Regions from separate parts of the Nocardioides sp. P5_C9_2 genome, predicted to be linked through region 3. Evidence: predicted binding sites of a transcription regulator. Region 3 holds the regulator's gene; each other region holds the start of a gene.
The links. Region 3 encodes LexA, which represses DNA repair genes until DNA is damaged. Its sites were predicted from a motif close to TCGAACANNTGTTCGA; they were not measured.

Region 1 (4,471 bases), on a different contig from region 3:
ACCGGATCCTGATGACCGCGGTCGACACCGGCTGGATCACCGACGAGCGGCCCCACCACGACAAGCTGCGGATCGCCGCCGAGGGCTGGCACGCCCCCCTCGACCTGGTCGACGGTGCCGCCCGGGTCTACGACCCGGTCGTGCTGGGCGAGGCCGGCGAGGACCTGTACGGCTGCTTCGTGAAGGACTACCGGCCCTCACCCTGGTGACGAGCGACCGAGCACTCGTGGCCCGACTGGTTGACTGCCGCCCATGACCACGCTCGAGACCGCCGAGGAGTTCCACGCGCGCGGTGGTCTGCCCGTCGAGCTCGGCGTGGAGAAGGACAACCCCCGGGCCCGGGTCTTCTGGGAGCGCTGTGGTTTCACCTACGTCGGCGAGGACGAGAGCGAGCACCGACTACGGCTGGCGTGAGCGGCAGCCCCTCCTACGTGCGCCGGTGGAATCGAAAGTCGCCACTGGGCAGTCGTTCGTGGCGACAGTCGGTGTCGTGGACACGGTGGTGATGGTGGGGGCAGAGCAGGACGCCGTCGGCCAGGGCTGTCTTCCCGCCCTGGGACCAGGGGTCGAGGTGGTGCGCCTCGCACCACGTGCCCGGGACGTCACACCCCTCGGCCCGGCAGGTCTTGTCCCGGATCAACATCGCCTTGCGCAGTCCGGATGAGAACAGGCGTCGGGTGCGACCGAGGTCGAGCGGGACGCTGTCGCCGCCGAGGACGGCGGGGATGACGTGTGCGGCGCAGGCGAGCCGCCGGGCCTGGGCGGCGGTGATGAGGTCGCCGGTGAGGTCGTCTCCTGGGACGAGTCCGCCTCCGACGAGGTCGGCTGTCGCGAGCTGGGTCCTCAGGGAGTCGAGCGGGATCGTGACGATGACCGTCGTGGCGTCGCCGCCGTGCATCGGGAGACGCGTGGAGTCGACCGCTTCGAGGAAGGCGCAGAACGCCTCCCCCAGCCGGCGCGGGTAGGGCAGCCGCGTGAACGGGTCGTCGTCCTTCGCGTCCTCGCCAGCAGGTCGCTTGCGGGGATTCGCGAAGGCCTCGAGGTAGGTCGCGAGCCGGGTCGCCGTCGCGTCCGGGACGCGTCCGGAGACCCTGGTGGAGCCGTCGCCGAGGCGGCGCATCGTCAGCCGGGTCTGGGCGGCGGCGTTGGCCTCGAGCTCGGCGAGCCGGCGTGCCTCGGCCTCCTCCGCGATCTCCGGTGCCACGACCTGGAGGATGTGACGCCCGAGCCGGGCGAGCTCCTTCGGACCGAACTCGCCGGCCCGAGTGACGAGGTGCGCCTCCGCATGAGCGACGACGTCCGCGTCGACGCTCGCGGGCAGTGCGCCGAGCGCGCGGTGGATGACCTGCGCCTGGGCGAGGGTGACGGCCCCCTCGCGCATCGCCGCGGAGAGGACCGGGCGCTCGCGGTCCAGTGCCACTGCGAGGGCCAGGTCGGCCCGGGCGTCCGAGAACCGCGTGCGGGTCATCCTCGCAAGCCATCCGGCAGCATCCTTGGCCGCGATCACGGCAGCGAGGTCGTCGGCATCGGCCAGGATCCGCAGCCGCAGCTCGGCGAGCTGGGCCTCGGCCTGCGCCAGCTCGGTCAGCGCCGCGGCCTTGTCGTCAGTCGCCATGAAGGCCGGTTGGACGTCTGCCACCGACTTCAAGCAGGCCCGGACGTCCGCGACCACAGCAACAATCGGGTGGGTCATGGACGGCCTCCTCTCGACGACGGTGCATCACGCGCTCACGTGACTCACAACGGTCGTCGCTCCTGGAGGCCCGGATCCCGGACTATTACTTACCCTCGCAACTCGTCCCACCAGCTCGGCATCTCGACTGCCCGGTGACTACATGGAACGTACCTGTCACGCTACCTGGAATCGCCACTATTCGCAAGCACGTTCGGGGACTATTTGCGTCGTCGTCGAAGGACTCGTGGCAGTGTGACGACTGCCTGCGTCCGCCACTGGCGTGGAGGCACTCGCACAGATCAGGAGGCGCGCCATGGGCACAGGAGCCGGAAGTGGCATCTCGCCGCCGACCGTCACGCCGGTCCTGGTGGCGGAGCTGCTCGTCGAAGGCGGGCGGATGCCGGTCTACGCGCAGGTCATCGACCATCCGGACGCGCGCGTGCTGGTCGACACCGGCATGACGCAGCTGCACCCGGCGGTGGCCGACATGGATCCACGCCTGAGTCCACTGAGCGCGCGGGCCGACTTCGACCCGGCCGGCATCGACATCGTGATCAACACGCACCTCCACTTCGACCACTGCGGCGGCAACCACCTCTTCACCGGCACGCCGATCTACGTCCAGCGCCGCGAGCTCGACGACGCACGCAGCCTGGACGACTACACGATCCGCGAGTGGGTCGACGCCCCTGGCCTGCAGTACGTCCCGGTCGACGGCGCCCTCGAGCTGCTGCCGGGTATCCGGCTCATCCCTGCGCCGGGCCACACCCGAGGCTCGCAGGTGGTCGTCGTCGAGACGGAGGGGCGTCCAGTCGTCATCGCCGGCGACACAGCGGTCTTCTTCGCCGAGCTCGACGAGCCACGCACCGAAGGACAGCGGCTGGTCCGCGCGCTCGACCCGGTGGAGGTCTGGCTCTCGCACGAGCACGAGCCGTGGCGAATCGGCCGTGGGCCCCGAGCCGGGCCGGTTCACCCGTAAGGGGTGAGTCGTCGGGCGCGCAGGCGGTCCTACGGTCGGAGCGCTGGAGGCGCTTCAGCTGGATACCTGGGTCGCCCGGTGTGCTGTGGGTGAGTCGGGGGGACCCGGAGGTACCTGTGACCACATCAGACGTCAGCGCCCCGCAGCCCGGGCTGAGCGTCGGGCCGACGAGCGAGTTCAGCCTGTTCTTCCGGGTCAGACCCGGCGAGGCGCCGCCCCTGCGCGAGGCGCTGTCGGCGCTCCAGGACACGCCCGGCTACCGGCCGGGCGACTACGGAATGGCGATCCAGACCATCCACGAGGCGCGGTTCGTGCTGTTCGACGACGACACCCGGCTGGCGTTCATCACCAGCTTCGACGGCCCGTGGGACGCCTACATGGAGGACTTCTTCACCTCGGGTCCGACGCTGGCGCTCTTCGACGTGATCTTCGGCCACGTCGAGGGCTACGACGGGCTGCCGGACGTCGCGGCCGTGCGCTCGTTCGTCCTGGGCGCCGAGCAGAGCGCCGCGGCGTACGCCCGCAACTACGGCGGCACGGTCAAGGAGATCCGCAAGGCGCAGCGTGTGAACGACGCCTTCCAGCAGGTTCTCGACCATCCGCAGGCCGCCGAGATCCTCGAGCACCCGGCGATGCAGCCCTTGCTCGACGAGGCCGCCGACTAACCGCGCGGGCGGGACGAGGCGCTGCCATGTCTGACCACATCTCGGGGCCGCGAGCCCTGGCCGATCCGATCGCGGACATCACCGACTTCTACGCGTTTCCGAGCCCTGACTCCCCAGGTCGCCTCGTTCTCGTGATGAACACGCTGCCGATGGCCAAGCCCACCGACCTGTTCTCGGCCGGTTTGCTCTACCGGTTCCGTCTGCGACCGCTGAGCGCGCCCGCCGCCGACTCGAGGAGCTGGGCGTTCGTCGCGGGCGACGACGAGCTGGTGCTCGACTGCGTCTTCGGCTCACCGGAGCACGTCACTGACAAGGACACCGGTCGACCGGACCACGAGCAGCACGGCAGCTGCGTGACTCCGAGCGGCGCGGAGGTCACCTTCCGCGTCAACGACGAGGCCGGAGGTGCCGGTGGAGGTGTACGCGTCTTCGCCGGGGTGCGGTGGGACCCGTTCATCATGGACGCCCGCGCGGCGCTGGCCACGATCGCGACGCGGAAGCTCGCGTTCACCGAGGAAGGGTCGATCTTCCTGGACGGCAAGAACGTGCTGAGCATCGTCGTCGAGATCGACGCCGGCCTGCTGCCAGGCGGGGCCCTCGTGGGGGTGGTGGCCGAGACCCTGACCCGCGGTGAGTTCAACGTCCGCATCGAACGGGTCGGTCGGCCCGAGGTGAAGAACATGATGCTTGCCCCGAAGGACTTCGACCGGGTCAACCGGGACCTGGAGATCCGCGACCTCTACAACATGGAGGACGCCTTCCATCTCGGCGAGTCGTACGCCGGTGCGTTCCGGGCGCGCCTGGACGCGAACCTCGCGTTCTGGGACGGTCTCGACGGCACGCAGGACTGGCCGCTCAGCGAGGACGGCGGCCACCCGCTCACCGACCTGGTCCTCGCCGACTACCTGGTCGTCGACCCCACCATGCCGTACGCCGAGCAGGGGTCGTTCCTGGAGATCGAGCTGGCCGCTCGGCGCGGGGAATCGCACCGGACGTGCGGGGGCCGGGCACTGAACGACGACGTGATGGACGCCCTCTTCACCCAGCTCGTCAACGCGGGGAACGGCCCCACCATCCGGGACGGCGTCGACGCCGCCAGTCGCCCGGCCACGGTCGACTTCCCCTACCTGGCGACGGCGAATCCGAGCCCGC
Region 2 (4,378 bases), on a different contig from region 3:
CCCTGGGTGGAGACCTCGGCCTCGGAGACCCCGGAGCCGTTGACCCGGTCCTCGATGATCCCGCGCGCCTCGGAGAGTCGGTCGGTGGACACGTGGCCCTGGGCGATCAGCGTGATCCGGGTGCCGCCCTGCAGGTCGAGGCCCAGCTTGGGGGTCCAGGTGCCGGCCACGGCGACGAGCCCGTAGGCGACCAGGAGCCCGAGGAAGAAGACGACGAGGGTGCGTCCGGGGTTGGGGCGACGCGCCACCTCAGGCCTCGCCGTCGGTGGTGGTCGGCGGCAGGTCCGGGGTGTCGTCCTCGGCCGCCTCCTCGACGGAGCCGATGGCCGGGCGGACGACCTCGACCACGACACCCGTGGCGATCTCCACCCGCACGCGGTCGTCGACCACGGACACCACGGTGCCGAAGATGCCGGAGGACAGCATCACGCGCTGCCCGGGTTGCAGGGCGGACTGGATGCGAGCCAGGTTCTTCTGGCGGCGGGAGGCGGGGCGGATCACCATCAGCCAGAAGAGAAGGGCAATGGCCACCAGGGGCAGGAAGGAGACGAGCTCCGTCACGGTCGAGTACCTCGCGAGTCAGGGAGTGAGACGGCGATCCTCACGAGCATCTGACGCGCTCGGGGCGGACCAACGGTGGAGTGTACGTGCCGGGGTGGGAGCCGCGTCACACGTCGTCGAACAACGAGCCCTCGATGCCGGCACCGGCGGGCATCGACAGGCCGAGGTGGCGCCATGCCGCCTGCGTGGCGACGCGACCACGCGGCGTACGGGCCAGGAGCCCGAGGCGGACCAGGAAGGGCTCCGCGACCTCCTCGACCGTCTCGCGCTCCTCGCCCACGGCGACCGCCAGGGTGGCCACGCCGACAGGTCCTCCCCCGAAGCGACGGCACAGGACGTCGAGGACGGCGCGGTCGAGCCGGTCCAGGCCGGACTCGTCCACCTCGTAGAGCTCCAGGGCGGAACGGGACACCGGCAGCGTGACCACGCCGTCGGCGCGGACCTGGGCGTAGTCACGCACCCGGCGCAGCAGGCGGTTGGCGATCCGGGGTGTCCCCCGCGACCGGGAGGCGATCTCGGAGGACCCCTCACCGGTGAGCTCGACGCCGAGCAGGCCGGCCGAGCGGTGCACGATGAGGTCGAGCTCGTGCGGCTCGTAGAACTCGAGGTGCGCGGTGAAGCCGAAGCGGTCGCGCAGCGGACCGGGCAGCAGCCCGGCCCGCGTCGTGGCGCCGACCAGGGTGAACGGCGGGATCTCCAAGGGGATCGCGGTCGCGCCGGGACCCTTGCCGATGACGACGTCGACCCGGAAGTCCTCCATCGCCATGTAGAGCATCTCCTCCGCCGGACGCGACATCCGGTGGATCTCGTCGACGAAGAGCACGTCGCCCTCGTTGAGCCCGGAGAGGATCGCGGCCAGGTCGCCGGCGTGCGTGATGGCCGGTCCGCTGGTCAGGCGCAGCGGCGAGGARATCTCGCCGGCGATGATCATGGCCAGCGTGGTCTTGCCGAGGCCGGGGGGCCCGGACAGCAGCACGTGGTCGGGGGCCTTGCCCCTCCGTCGCGCCGCCTCCAGCATCAGCCCGAGCTGGTCGCGCACCCGGGTCTGGCCGACGACCTCGTCCAGGCTCCGGGGACGCAGCGCCGCCTCGACCGCCCGCTCGTCGCCGTCGGCGTCCGCATCGGTGAGCCGGCGGAAGTGGGCCGCCTCCGCCGCGGTCAGGTCCGCATCGGAGACCTCCAGGTCACCGTCGGTGTCGTCCCAGTCGATCGGCATCGCCGCCGTCCCCTCAGGCCTTGCTCAGCGTACGCAGCGCGGCACGGAGCAGGGCGGGGACGTCGGGGCTCGGGCCGGCCTGGTCGGAGACGGTCTCGACCGCGCGGTCGGCCTCCTTGGCCGACCAGCCGAGGCCGACCAGTCCCTGCTGGACCTGGTCGCGCCAGGGCGCGCCGGCCGCGGCCGGCGACGGACGGCCGCTGGATCCCATCGGCGGACCGATGCGGTCGCGGAGCTCGAGGATGATGCGCTGCGCACCCTTCTGGCCGATGCCGGGCACCCGGGTGAGGGTCTTGACGTCCTCGGTGGCCACGGCGAGGCGCAGGTCGTCGGGCGTCAGCACGGCGAGCATCGCCTGGGCGAGCTTGGGTCCGACGCCGGACGCGGTCTGGACGAGCTCGAAGGCCTGCTTCTCGTCCTCGTCGAGGAACCCGAAGACGGTCAGCGAGTCCTCGCGCACGACCATGCTCGTGGGCAGCATCGCCTGGTGGCCGACGCGCAGCGTGGCCAGCGTGCCGGGCGTGCACATGAGCTCGAGCCCGACCCCGCCGACCTCGAGGACGGCGCTCGTGAGCGTGACGGCGGCGACCTCGCCGCGGACGAATGCGATCACTGCTTCCTCCCGGCCGCGGCCAGCGCGGCGTCGATGCGTGCCTGGGCGCTGCCGCGCCAGATGTGGGTGATGGCCAGGGCGAGGGCGTCCGCGGCGTCCGCGGGCTTGGGGGGCGCGTCGAGGCGCAGGATCCGCGTCACCATCGCGGTGACCTGCGCCTTGTCGGCTCGCCCGCTGCCGGACACCGCCGCCTTGACCTCGCTGGGCGTGTGCATGGCGACGGGCAGGCCCCTGCGGGCCGCGACCACGAGCGCGATCCCGCTGGCCTGGGCGGTGCCCATGATGGTGCTGACGTCCGAGCGCGCGAAGATCCGCTCCACCGCCACGGCGTCCGGCCGGAACTCGTCGAGCCAGGCGTCGAGACCCTTCTCGATGGTCACGAGGCGCTCGGCGACGGGGACGCCGGCGCTGGTGCGCAGCACGTTGACGTCGACGAGGCTCAGCGGTCGGCCCAGGGATCCCTCCACCACGCCGACCCCGCAGCGGGTGAGGCCGGGGTCGATGCCGAGCACACGCATGGGGACCCTTCCGTACGAACAGGTGTTCGGTCGACCACGCTACGTTCCGCGTCCCGCCGAGCGCCCGCGACACGCCGGGGCCGAGCGGCCGACCAGCAACGGATGGGCGAGCGACTCCCGCATGATCTCTGCGTCAGGCGTCCTCGAGCTCGGCGAGCACCGCGTCGGGGACGTCGACGTTGGTGAAGACGTTCTGCACGTCGTCGAGGTCCTCGAGGGCGTCGACGAGGCGGAAGACCTTGCCGGCGGACTCACTGTCGGCGACCGGGATCTCCATGCTCGCCACGAACTCGACGTCGGCCGAGTCGTAGTCGATGCCGGCGGCCTGGAGCGCGGTGCGCACCTCGACCACGTCGGTCGCCTCGGACTGCACCTGGAACGCCTCGTCGAGGTCGTTGACCTCCTCGGCACCCGCGTCGAGGGTCGCCTCGAGGACGTCGTCCTCCGAGACCTCGCGCGCCTCCTGCGTCTTGGGCACCACGACCACGCCCTTGCGCGCGAAGAGCCGCGAGACCGAGCCCGGGTCGGCCAGCGTGCCGCCGTTGCGGGTGACCGCCGTCCGGACCTCCATGGCCGCGCGGTTCTTGTTGTCGGTGAGGCACTCCACCAGGAAGGCGACACCCGCCGGGCCGTAGACCTCGTACATGATCGTGGAGTACTCCGCCCCACCCGCCTCGGCACCGGAGCCACGCTTGAGGGCGCGGTCGATGTTGTCGTTGGGGACCGAGCTCTTCTTGGCCTTCTGGATCGCGTCGAAGAGCGTCGGGTTGCCGGTGGGGTCGGGGCCGCCCTGCTTGGCGGCCACCTCGATGTTCTTGATGAGCTTGGCGAACAGCTTGCCGCGCTTGGCGTCGATCGCGGCCTTCTTGTGCTTCGTGGTCGCCCACTTGGAGTGGCCAGACATGGGTCCCTCTTCTTCTCCGGAGCAGTACGGCGTGGTCCGCGCGGTCAGCGCCTGCGCACCAGGTCCACGAACAGCTCGTGGACCCGGGTGTCCCCGCCGACCTCCGGATGGAAGGAGGTCGCCATCAGGTGACCCTGGCGAACGCCGACGATCCTACCGGCGGCCGGTCCGGCCGCCACGCGTGCCAGTGTCTCGACGCCGGGACCGACCTCCTCGACCCACGGTGCGCGGATGAAGACGGCGTGCACGGGGTCGTCGATCCCCTCGACGTGGAGGTCCTCCTCGAAGGAGTCGACCTGGCGGCCGAACGCGTTGCGCCGGACCGTCACGTCGAGCCCGCCGACCGTCTCCTGACCCGGCGTCCCGTCCTCGACCCGGTCGGCCAGCAGGATCATCCCGGCGCACGTGCCGAAGACCGGGAGCCCGGCGGCGACACGTGCCCGCAGGGGCTCGAGGAGCTCGAAGATCCGGGCGAGCTTGACCATCGTGGTCGACTCCCCGCCCGGGAGGACGAGGCCGTCCACGGCGGCGAGCTCGGCCGGGCGTCGTACGGCGGTCGCGGTCAC
Region 3 (4,292 bases):
CCGGGCCGCCATCCAGGCTGACCCCGGTCAGCACGGCACCAGACCTCCGCTGGAACCTGAGTCACCCGGTGACTCAGGTCGCAGCGCACGGCCGAACCGACCCACGGGGCCCCCGAAATGCCGCAAGGAGCGGGCCCGATGGGCCCGCTCCTTGTCTTCCCCGGTCCCGCCAGCCGGGGTCGAGTCGGCTGGCGGAAAACTGGAAGGTCAGTCGTTGCTGACCGGCACGCGGAGCTTCTGCCCCGCGGAGATGGCGACGGTGTCGAGGGCGTTGAGCCGCTCGATCTCGCGCATGGTGGTGCGGACGTCGCCGCCGTCGGTGAGCTCGGAGGCGATGCTCCACAGGCTCTGCCCGGGCTCGACCATCACGATCTCGGTGGCGGGCGCCTGCCCGGCCTCGTCGGTGCCGACGGCGACCGAGCCGAGGAAGAAGCCCGCGAGCAGCACGAGGGCAAGCGCCGCCACGAGGACGACGAGCCGGCCGCGACGCGTCAGCCGCACGGACGACTGCCGAGCGCCGGAGGGCGAGACGGTCCGGGCGGTCCGGGCGGCGCGGGTCGGGGCAAAGGCGGGAGAGAAGGTGGCGGTGCTCATGGTGGCCTCCAGGGGAAGAGTCAGCCGATAGGTGGTGTCGATCGCTTGTGTTCTGGTGCCGTGTCTAGAGGGAGCCACCGACAACGAGGTGAATCGCTCAGACGTTCGATCGAGCACGTGTTCGAGAGTAGAGCGTGTGTTCGAACGACGCAAGGGGGTGGGCGAACATTTGTTCGAGGGGCTGAGGGCCACGCAGAGCTCGACACGCGGTTCGAACAAATGTTTGAAGTCGGGTCCGCGACAGGACTACGGTTGGGCCACGCAATGAGACGGGCCCAGCAGCAGGAGGAAACGGATGGCCAGCAAGGACCGCAGCGGCAAGGTCGTCGAGATGCCCGACGGGCCGCCGGACGCGACCGGACTGACCCCGCGCCAGCAGCGCGTCCTGGCGACCATCAAGGATGCCATCGAGACCCGGGGCTACCCGCCCAGCATGCGTGAGATCGGTGCCGCGGTCGGGCTCACCAGCTCCTCGAGCGTCGCGCACCAGCTCAAGGTGCTGGAGGAGAAGGGCTTCCTCAAGCGCGACCCCAACCGGCCGCGCGCGATCGAGGTCTTCCTCCCCGAGGTGATGGCCGCCCGTCGCTCCCTCTCCAGCGCGGACGAGTCGAGCATCGACGAGACCGACATCGGCAACACCGCTCCTCCCGCGACGTACGTCCCGATGGTCGGTCGCATCGCGGCCGGCGGACCGATCCTGGCGGAGGAGCAGATCCAGGAGGTCTTCCCGCTTCCCAAGTCGCTGGTCGGCGAGGGCACCCTCTTCCTGCTCGAGGTCTCCGGCGACTCGATGATCGACGCTGCCATCTGCGACGGCGACTACGTGGTCATCCGCCAGGAGCAGACGGCCGCCAACGGCGACGTCGTGGCCGCGATGATCGACGGCGAGGCGACGGTCAAGACGTTCCAGCGCAAGGACGGCCACGTGTGGCTGCTCCCCCACAACGACGCCTACGACCCGATCGACGGCACCCACGCCACGATCCTCGGCAAGGTGACCGCGGTCCTGCGCCGCATGTGACGGCGCCTCGGGGCTTCCTCCATACCTCAGTCGGGGGAAGGACCGGGAAATACCTGATGCAATCGGGCGCCCGGCGACGTTCACTGGTCGAGTGACTTCTCTCGCCGCGGCCGCCACAGCCAGGACGACGGTCGCTGTCTCACCGAAGCCCCGGGACGGACTGCGCGAGCTGGGCGTCCTCGCCCTGGTCTACGTCGGCTACGCCCTCAGCCGGGTGCTGGCCGACGACACTCTGGCTCCGGCCCTGACCCGCGCCCTGCGGATCCTCGATGTCGAACGCGCCCTGCACCTCGACCTCGAGGGCGCCCTCAACGGCTGGTTCCTCGAGCACGACGTGGTCGGGGTGGCCGCGTCCTTCTACTACGCCGGCGCCCACTACGTGCTCACCCTCCTCGTCGTGGTCTGGCTGTTCCACCGGCACCGGGAGGCGTACGCACCCGCGCGGCTCGCCCTGGTCGGCAGCACCGCCGTGGCCCTGGTCGCCTACCTCGCGATGCCGACCGCACCCCCGAGGATGCTCGCCGGATGGACCGACCTGCTGGCCGTGCACTCGGCGGCGGGCTGGTGGGGCGGCGAGGCGTCCYCCCCCCAGGGACTGGGCTGGCTGACCAACCAGCTCGCGGCGTTCCCGAGCATGCACGCCGGCTGGGCGCTGTGGGTGGCGCTCGCGGTGAGTCACGTCGTACGACGCCGCTGGGTCGCCGCCCTCGCCTGGACGCACGCGATCCTCACCGCCGTCGTCGTGGTGGGGACCGGCAACCACTGGACGCTCGACGTGGTGGCCGGCTGGGCCGTCGTGCTCATCGCCTGGCGGACCGTCGGCCCTCCCGCGGCGGATGACTCGCCCGGGGGCTGTGCGCCACCCACGTCCACGCGACCAGGATGGTGGCTCGGTCACCGCTCCCCGGGAGACGCCTGACGGAGCCGACCTCAGCCGGCCGCGAGCCGTGCGAGGGCCTTGCGGACGAGGGCCGGGTCGGTGGTGGTCCACATCGGCGGCAGCGAGGCCTTGAGGAACCCACCGTAGCGGGCGGTCGCCAGGCGGGGATCCAGCACCGCGACCACGCCGCGGTCGGTGGTGGTCCGGATCAGCCGGCCCGCCCCCTGGGCCAGGAGGAGGGCGGCGTGGGTGGCGGCCACCTGCATGAAGCCGTTGCCACCCGCCTTGTCGGCCGCCCGCTGCCGCGCCGACATCAGCGGGTCGTCGGGGCGGGGGAAGGGGATCCGGTCGATGAGGACGAGCTGGCAGGTGTCCCCAGGGACGTCGAGGCCCTGCCACAGCGACAGGGTGCCGAAGAGGATGGTGTGCGGGTCCTCGACGAACTGCTTGGCCAGCTCGGGGAGCTGGGCGTCCCCCTGCGCCAGGGTCGTCAGGTGCGGCAGCTTCTCCCGGACGTGCTCGGCCGCCGCCTCCGCGGCCCGCCGCGAGGAGAAGAGCCCCAGCGTGCGGCCGTCGGCGGCGTCCACCAGCTCGCAGATCTCGTCGAGCTGGGACTTGACCAGACCGTCGCGGCCGGGCGGCGGGAGGTGGCGGGCGACGTACAGGATGGCCTGCTGGCCGTAGTCGAACGGCGAACCGACGTCGATGCCCCGCCACGGCAGGACCCCGTCGGGGGCGTCCTCGGAGTCCGAGGACACTGTCACGACCCGCTCGGTGGGCTTGAGGCCGATCGAGCTGGCCACGGCGTTGAAGTCGCCACCCAGCATCAGGGTGGCGCTGGTGAAGACCACCGTCTTGTCGGACAGCAGCTTGTCGCGCATCTGGCCCCACACCTGCAGCGGCGCGACGTGCAGGCGCGCCGGGATGCGGGTGGACGCCTGCGGCGGCGGCTCGCTCAGCCACAGGACGTCGGACTCGAGATCGGCGGCCATCCGCTCCGCGTTGGCGAAGACGTCCTGCACCATCCCCTTGGCCTGGGCGCGCCCGGGGTCGGCGTCGCCGTCGCCGGGCGTCTCGCGGGGGTACGCCGAGAGGCAGGTCCGCGCCGCGTCACGCACCAGCGCCAGGGCGGAGCCGAGCTGCTCGGGCATCCGCTCGATCCGGCCGGCCATGGTGGCCTCGAAGGCGTCCGAGAGCGCGTCGGCGGCCTCCGCCAACGCGTCGGCCGAGTCGTCCTCGACGATCCGCTGGGAGCGGCGGGCCGCGCGCTCGACGTCGCCCACCGCCAGCTCGTCGGTGGCCGCCTGGGTGACCCGCGCGGTGAGCTCGTGGGCCTCGTCGATGACCACGGCGTCGTACTCCGGGATCATCGGCACGCCCTCGATCGCGTCGATGGCCAGCAGGGAGTGGTTGGTGACGATGAGGTGGGAGCGCTGCGCCTTCTCCCGGGCCAGCTCGGCGAAGCACTCCTGGCCGAACGGGCACTTTGCCGCGCCCAGGCACTCACGGTGGTTGACGCTCACCTGACGCCACTCGCGGTCGGTGTGCCGCGGGGCGTTGTCGCGCTCGCCGGTGCCGCCGTCCTCGGCCTCCTGCTCCGCCCAGCCGCGAAGCTCGAGGATCTTCTCGGCCATCGACCCGACGGGGACGTCGACCAGGGCCCCCTGGTCGTCGGGCACACCCTCGCGGATGCGGTGCAGGCAGGCGTAGTTGGACCGGCCCTTGAGCACGGCGTACGACGTGTCGACCTTGCTCCCCCCGCTCGCACCGGCCACGGCCTCGACGAGGCGCGGGATG
Region 4 (5,320 bases), on a different contig from region 3:
TGCACCGCACCTCGCGGCCCTGGGAGGGACCGGTCTCGTGCACCACCGCGAACCGGACGCCGTCGAGCTCGACGCGCGCGACCTCGGGGAGGCGCTCGCGGAAGGCGCCGTGGTCGTTGTTGCCCCACACCCCGACGAGTCGCCGAGCCCTGGCCTCGAGCTCGTCGAGGAGGCGCTCGTCGACCCAGTCGCCGGCGTGGACGACCACGTCCGCGTCCGCCACCGCGTCCCACAGCTGCGTGGGGAGGTCGCGCGCCCGCTTCGGCACGTGGGTGTCCGCCATGATGAGGAGCCGGGTCGACATGCCCTCAGTAAACAGACACCGCGTCACGGTCCGCGCTGGACGTCGACGTGACGGGCCGGTCGTGCCAGAGTGCGACGCATGTCGAAGGTCGCGATCGTCGGTGCGGGCGCCGTGGGTACGGCGATCGCGTACGCGGCGCAGATCCGCGGGGTGTGCCGGGAGCTGGCGCTCTTCGACCTCAACGCCTCCAAGGTGCGTGCCGAGGTGCTCGACCTCAACCACGGCCTCCAGTTCACGCCGACGGCGCGGATCACGGGCAGCGACGACCTGGGGGTGTGCGCGGGCGCCGACGTCGTCGTGATCACGGCGGGCGCGAAGCAGAAGCCCGGCCAGACCCGTCTCGACCTCGCGGCCGCCAACGTGGCGATGTGCCGCGAGCTGGTGCCGGCCCTCGTCGGGCTCGCGCCCGACGCGCTGCTGCTGGTGGTGACCAACCCCGTGGACGTGGTGACGTACGCCGCGCTGCAGCTCTCCGGCCTGCCTCCAGGTCGGGTCTTCGGCTCCGGCACGGTCCTGGACTCGTCCCGGCTGCGCTTCCTGATCGCCGAGCAGACGGGCGTGGCCGTCCAGAACGTGCACGCCTACATCGCCGGCGAGCACGGTGACTCCGAGGTGCCGCTGTGGTCCACGGCGACGATCGGCGGCGTGCCGGTCCAGGACTGGGGGTCGGGCGAGGGTCGGCTGGACGACGCGGCGCGGGCGCGCATCCACGAGCGCGTGGTCACGGCGGCGTACGAGATCATCGCGGGCAAGGGAGCGACCAGCCTCGCCATCGGTCTCGCGGTGTCGCGGATCCTCGAGGCGGTCCTCCACGACGAGCACCGCGTGCTCCCCGTGACGTCGCGGCTCGACGGCGTGCACGGGCTCTCCGACGTCTGCCTCTCCATGCCGTCGGTCGTCGGACGCTCGGGTGTCGAGAGCGTGCTGGCCACGCCGCTCGACGACGAGGAGGAACGCCAGCTCATCGCCTCGGCACAGGCCGTGCGGGCCGCGGCGCGGAGCCTGGGGCTCTAGGTGTCGGTGCGGCCCGCGGAGGACGCGGAGGTCACGGAAGCCGGACGGTGGCTGCTCGGGACGCGCGTCGACTGGATGGACCTGGTCCGGTACGGGCCGCCGGGCTTCGAGGTGTACGTGCGGATCGCCTTCGCCGAGGAGCCCGAGGACGACACCCTCCGCTCGGCCCTGGTGACCCTCGCRGGCCACACGACGACGCCGGACGCTGCCTACGCCGCGATCTGGGAGGGGTGGACGAGCCAGGATCCCGCTCCTCCCGCCCCGCGCCTGCGCATCCCGAACCGGACGATGGTGCTCTTCACCGGTCCGGTCGGGGTGGTGCGGGATGCGCCGACGCTGGCATGGCACGGGTCCGCGGCGGAGGGCTACCAGGAGCCGCATCTCGTGTGGCCTCAGGACCGCGCCTGGTGCCTGGCGTGCGAGGTCGACGAGGAGATCGAGTTCACGGTCGGGTGCGCGGAGCCGGCGGCGCAGGCGCTGACGGCCGCGCTGCCCGGCGCCGTGCGACGCGTGGGGTACGGGGAGCAGACGCCGCTCTACCGGGACTGACCGGGCAGTTCGGGCGCGCTGGATCGTGCCGACCGGGCAGTTCGGGCGCGCTGGGGTACGCCGACCGGGCAGTTCGGGCGCGCTGGGGTACGCCGCGGGAGCCCGCCGAGGCGGGTTCGCGAGGTGTACGTCGTGCTCGGCGCTCCTGCGTGTCCACCCGAGTCGTCGGCGAGCTCCCGGCGCGGCGAGGATCCCCCATTGTGAGGATGTCACTCGAACACCTGTTCGACTATCGTTGTCCTCAGATGCCGGACCCGCTCGGAGGGCCGGCGACACGGGGATCTGCGGGGGGCTGGGATGACGAGTGGACACCTGGTCCAGGACGCCGTCGAGGCGATCTCAGCGGCGCTGGACAAGGTCGCCGGCGTCGAGCTGCTGTACCTCGCACCGGCCGAGAAGGCGACCGCGCTGGTCGAGCTGGCGCGGCTGGAGTCGCGYGTSACGTCGACCCGGCTGCGGRTGCTGGCCGTCGCCGACGACGTCGCCGAGGAGGCCGGCGACCGGGATGTGGCGGCGTGGTTCGGSCGSACCGTGCACTGRGARCGRGGCCCGGCCCGCCGGGACATGACGCTCGCCCGCTCACTCGAGCAGCGGTGGACCCTGTTGGCCGACGGGCACGCGAGTGGGGAGGTGTCGACCGCGCAGGCCGATGTCATCGCCCGAGCTCTCGATGATCTGCCCGACGACACCCCSACCGACYTCGTGAGCAYGGCGGAGCGGGTGCTGGTCGAGCACGCCGCGACCTTCACCCCCCGAGAGCTCCGTGTCCTGGGCAGCCGGATCCTCGACGTCGTCGCCCCCGAGGTCGGGGAGGACCAGGAACGCCGCAAGCTCGAGGACGAGGAACGCAAGGCCAGGAAGGCGACGTCGCTGACGACGCGGTCGCACGGGGACGGGACCACCAGCATCCGGATCCGGGTGCCGGACGCCACCGCCGGCCGGCTGCTGACGTACCTGCACGCGTGGACCAACCCCCGCAAGAAAGACAGCTCACACAGCAGCGATGGCGACCAGAGTTCGCTGCCCTACTCCACCCGCCTCGGGCACGCGTTCTGTGCGCTGCTCGAGCACCTCGACCCGACCAAGCTGCCGGTCCACGGCGGCACCGCGACCGCAGTCGTCATCACGATGGACCTCGACGCGCTGAAGACCGGKCTCGGCGTCGCGACCACCGACACCGGCCASCGSYTCASRGCCMCCGAYGRCCGCCGCCWCGCCTGCACCGCAGGGATCATCCCCGCSGTCCTCGGCGGSAAGTCCGAGATCCTCGACCTCGGCCGCMCCKTGCGYCTCCACAACGCCGCCCAACGCAAGGCCATGGGKCTSCGMGACGGCGGKTGCCGGGCCGAYGGKTGCGACATCCCCGCCGCCTGGTGCGAYGCCCACCACCTCATCCCCTGGTCCCAGGGCGGGAAGACCGACCTCGACGACGGCGTCCTCCTCTGCAGTCATCACCATCATCGGGCCCACGACGACAGATACCTCCACGACCGACTCKCCAACGGCGACCTCAGGTTCCACCGCCGCCGATAGGAGCGGATGAGCGCGTGCAGTGACGCTCGGCGCTCGGACGACATGCTCGCGCCGCTCAGTAGCCGGTGACGTCTCCACTGGCGACGTGGACGTGCAGGTGCTTCGAGTCCTGGTAGCGGCCGAGATTCGTGAGGACGCGCGCGGCCCCGTGCTCGGCCTCGACGTGCCGCGCCACCGACTGCACGACGTCGAGCAGCTCTCGCAGGAGCTCCTCGTCCGCGCCCGCGAGATCGGTCAGCGAGGGGACGTGGACCTTGGGCACGACCACGATGTGCACGGGCCAGTGCGGCCGGGTGTGGTGGTAGGCCAGGACTCCCGGGCCGTCATGGACGACATCGACCGCGGAGATGTCGGGGAGCGCGACGTCGCAGTAGAAGTCGTCACCGGAGTACGGGCTGGACACCATGGTCGATGGTGACATCCGCACGGACCGGTTGAGGCCGGGTCGGGCCCATGAGACTGACTAGGGTCGTGTGATGGTGTCCTTCATCAAGTCGGTGACCTTCGACTGCGCCGACCCGTTGCAGGTAGCGACGTTCTGGGCCGGGGCGCTCGGGTCCGACGTCGACGAGGACAGCACGCCTACGAGAGCTTGGGTCGAGCCCGCCGGATGGGGCGGGCCGAGCCTGTGGTTCCAGAGGGTGCCCGAGGGCAAGGTGGCCAAGAACCGGCAACACTTCGACCTGCGCGCGGTGGGCACGATCGATGACGAAGTACGCCGTCTCGAGCTGCTCGGCGCCACGGTGCTCCGCAGGGTCGATGACGACCTCGTGGTCATGGCAGACCTGGAGGGCAACGAATTCTGCGTCGAGTGACGCGATCTCGCTCGCGTGAACCGCCCGGTCCCGCCCGTGCGCGAGACCGGGCGGGACCAGGCGGGACCGGGCAAGACCGGCCGGAACCGGACGAGACCAAACGGGGCGATTCAGCGGGCACCGACCTCCTCCCGCGACGTCTCGGACTCGCGCTGGACGACCGTTGAACCGGTCGGGTGCTTCCACACCTTGGCCGTCGCGAGAAGCCCGGCCGCCATGGTGGCGACGACCGCGAAGGTCGCGATCCCGGTCTCGCCGGCGACGAGAGCGAGGCTGGTCGGGGTGGTCGAGGCGATGAGGGTGAATCCCCAGGCGAAGGTCAGGTTGGCGAAGCTGTGCCCGATCGTCACCGCCCACACGCTGCCCGAGCGGTCCCACAACCAGGCGTAGAAGACCCCGGCGGCGGTGATCGTGAGCACCGCGAGGGGGGCAGCGATCCAGCGCGGTCCCTCGGTGTCGTACGTCGTGGCGACCAGGATCAGCGGCAGGTGGAAGCAGCCGTGGGTGAAGCCGGTGATGACGGCGGCCCGGCGGGCGGTCGTCAGCTGCTGGACGCGGGGGAGCATGAAGCCGCGCCAGCCGATCTCCTCGCCCACCAGGACGACCAGCATCACGAGGAAGTTGAGCACCGAGTTCACGAGGAAGTTGCCGACCGTGAAGCCCGTGATGTGCAGGGGACGGAGCTCTCCCGCCCCGACAAGCAGCGCGATGCCGAACGCGCCTCCGCAGAGGAGGACCGGCATGCCGAAGGCCGAGCCCCAGGTCCTCGTGCCGGCCCGGCCGAGCCCGATGCTGCGCCACAGCTCACGACGACGGCCTCGTCCGAACATCGTGAAGGTGAGCATCGTGACGGCCGTCGCGGGCAGGAGTGCGCTGAGGAGCACGTTGATGTGGGCGTCGGGGATCCACAGGACGAGGCCGACGGCCAGGGCGAAAGTCAGGGACACGAAGCCGAGAACCTCACGCAGCGGTGAGTCCTGCAGTGTCGGGTGGACGGATGTCTGGGGTGGTGTCGTGGTTGCTGTCATGTCCCCAGACTCGCCGGACGAGCACCCCGGCCGCGTCTGGCTCGGGACCCCGATCGCCCTGTCTCCAGACAGAGCCG

Region 1: ACXJKL_RS12965 (DUF222 domain-containing protein) is a predicted target of LexA. The motif match lies at 1,875-1,890, and genes of this name have one in related genera.
Region 2: ruvC (crossover junction endodeoxyribonuclease RuvC) is a predicted target of LexA. The motif match lies at 2,923-2,938, and genes of this name have one in related genera.
Region 4: ACXJKL_RS12695 (DUF222 domain-containing protein) is a predicted target of LexA. The motif match lies at 2,081-2,096, and genes of this name have one in related genera.

What each region holds. Positions count from the first base shown of each region.
Region 1 is NZ_JBFUMD010000246.1:291-4,761, forward strand. It holds partial or broken gene ACXJKL_RS12955 (short-chain dehydrogenase) at 1-209, shown strand, start outside; gene ACXJKL_RS12960 (hypothetical protein) at 253-414, shown strand; gene ACXJKL_RS12965 (DUF222 domain-containing protein) at 428-1,693, opposite strand; gene ACXJKL_RS12970 (N-acyl homoserine lactonase family protein) at 1,989-2,654, shown strand; gene ACXJKL_RS12975 (hypothetical protein) at 2,771-3,319, shown strand; gene ACXJKL_RS12980 (DUF4331 family protein) at 3,346-4,471, shown strand, end outside.
Region 2 is NZ_JBFUMD010000117.1:4,356-8,733, reverse strand. It holds partial or broken gene ACXJKL_RS08175 (protein translocase subunit SecD) at 1-248, opposite strand, end outside; gene yajC (preprotein translocase subunit YajC) at 250-561, opposite strand; gene ruvB (Holliday junction branch migration DNA helicase RuvB) at 668-1,777, opposite strand; gene ruvA (Holliday junction branch migration protein RuvA) at 1,791-2,390, opposite strand; gene ruvC (crossover junction endodeoxyribonuclease RuvC) at 2,387-2,908, opposite strand; gene ACXJKL_RS08150 (YebC/PmpR family DNA-binding transcriptional regulator) at 3,042-3,812, opposite strand; gene pdxT (pyridoxal 5'-phosphate synthase glutaminase subunit PdxT) at 3,857-4,378, opposite strand, start outside.
Region 3 is NZ_JBFUMD010000005.1:21,143-25,434, reverse strand. It holds gene ACXJKL_RS00660 (LysM peptidoglycan-binding domain-containing protein) at 208-594, opposite strand; gene lexA (transcriptional repressor LexA) at 890-1,615, shown strand; gene ACXJKL_RS00650 (phosphatase PAP2 family protein) at 1,707-2,534, shown strand; gene ACXJKL_RS00645 (ATP-dependent DNA helicase) at 2,546-4,292, opposite strand, start outside.
Region 4 is NZ_JBFUMD010000238.1:199-5,518, reverse strand. It holds gene ACXJKL_RS12710 (metallophosphoesterase family protein) at 1-304, opposite strand, end outside; gene ACXJKL_RS12705 (L-lactate dehydrogenase) at 383-1,318, shown strand; gene ACXJKL_RS12700 (hypothetical protein) at 1,319-1,867, shown strand; gene ACXJKL_RS12695 (DUF222 domain-containing protein) at 2,165-3,400, shown strand; gene ACXJKL_RS12690 (HIT family protein) at 3,456-3,806, opposite strand; gene ACXJKL_RS12685 (VOC family protein) at 3,877-4,215, shown strand; gene ACXJKL_RS12680 (CPBP family intramembrane glutamic endopeptidase) at 4,326-5,162, opposite strand.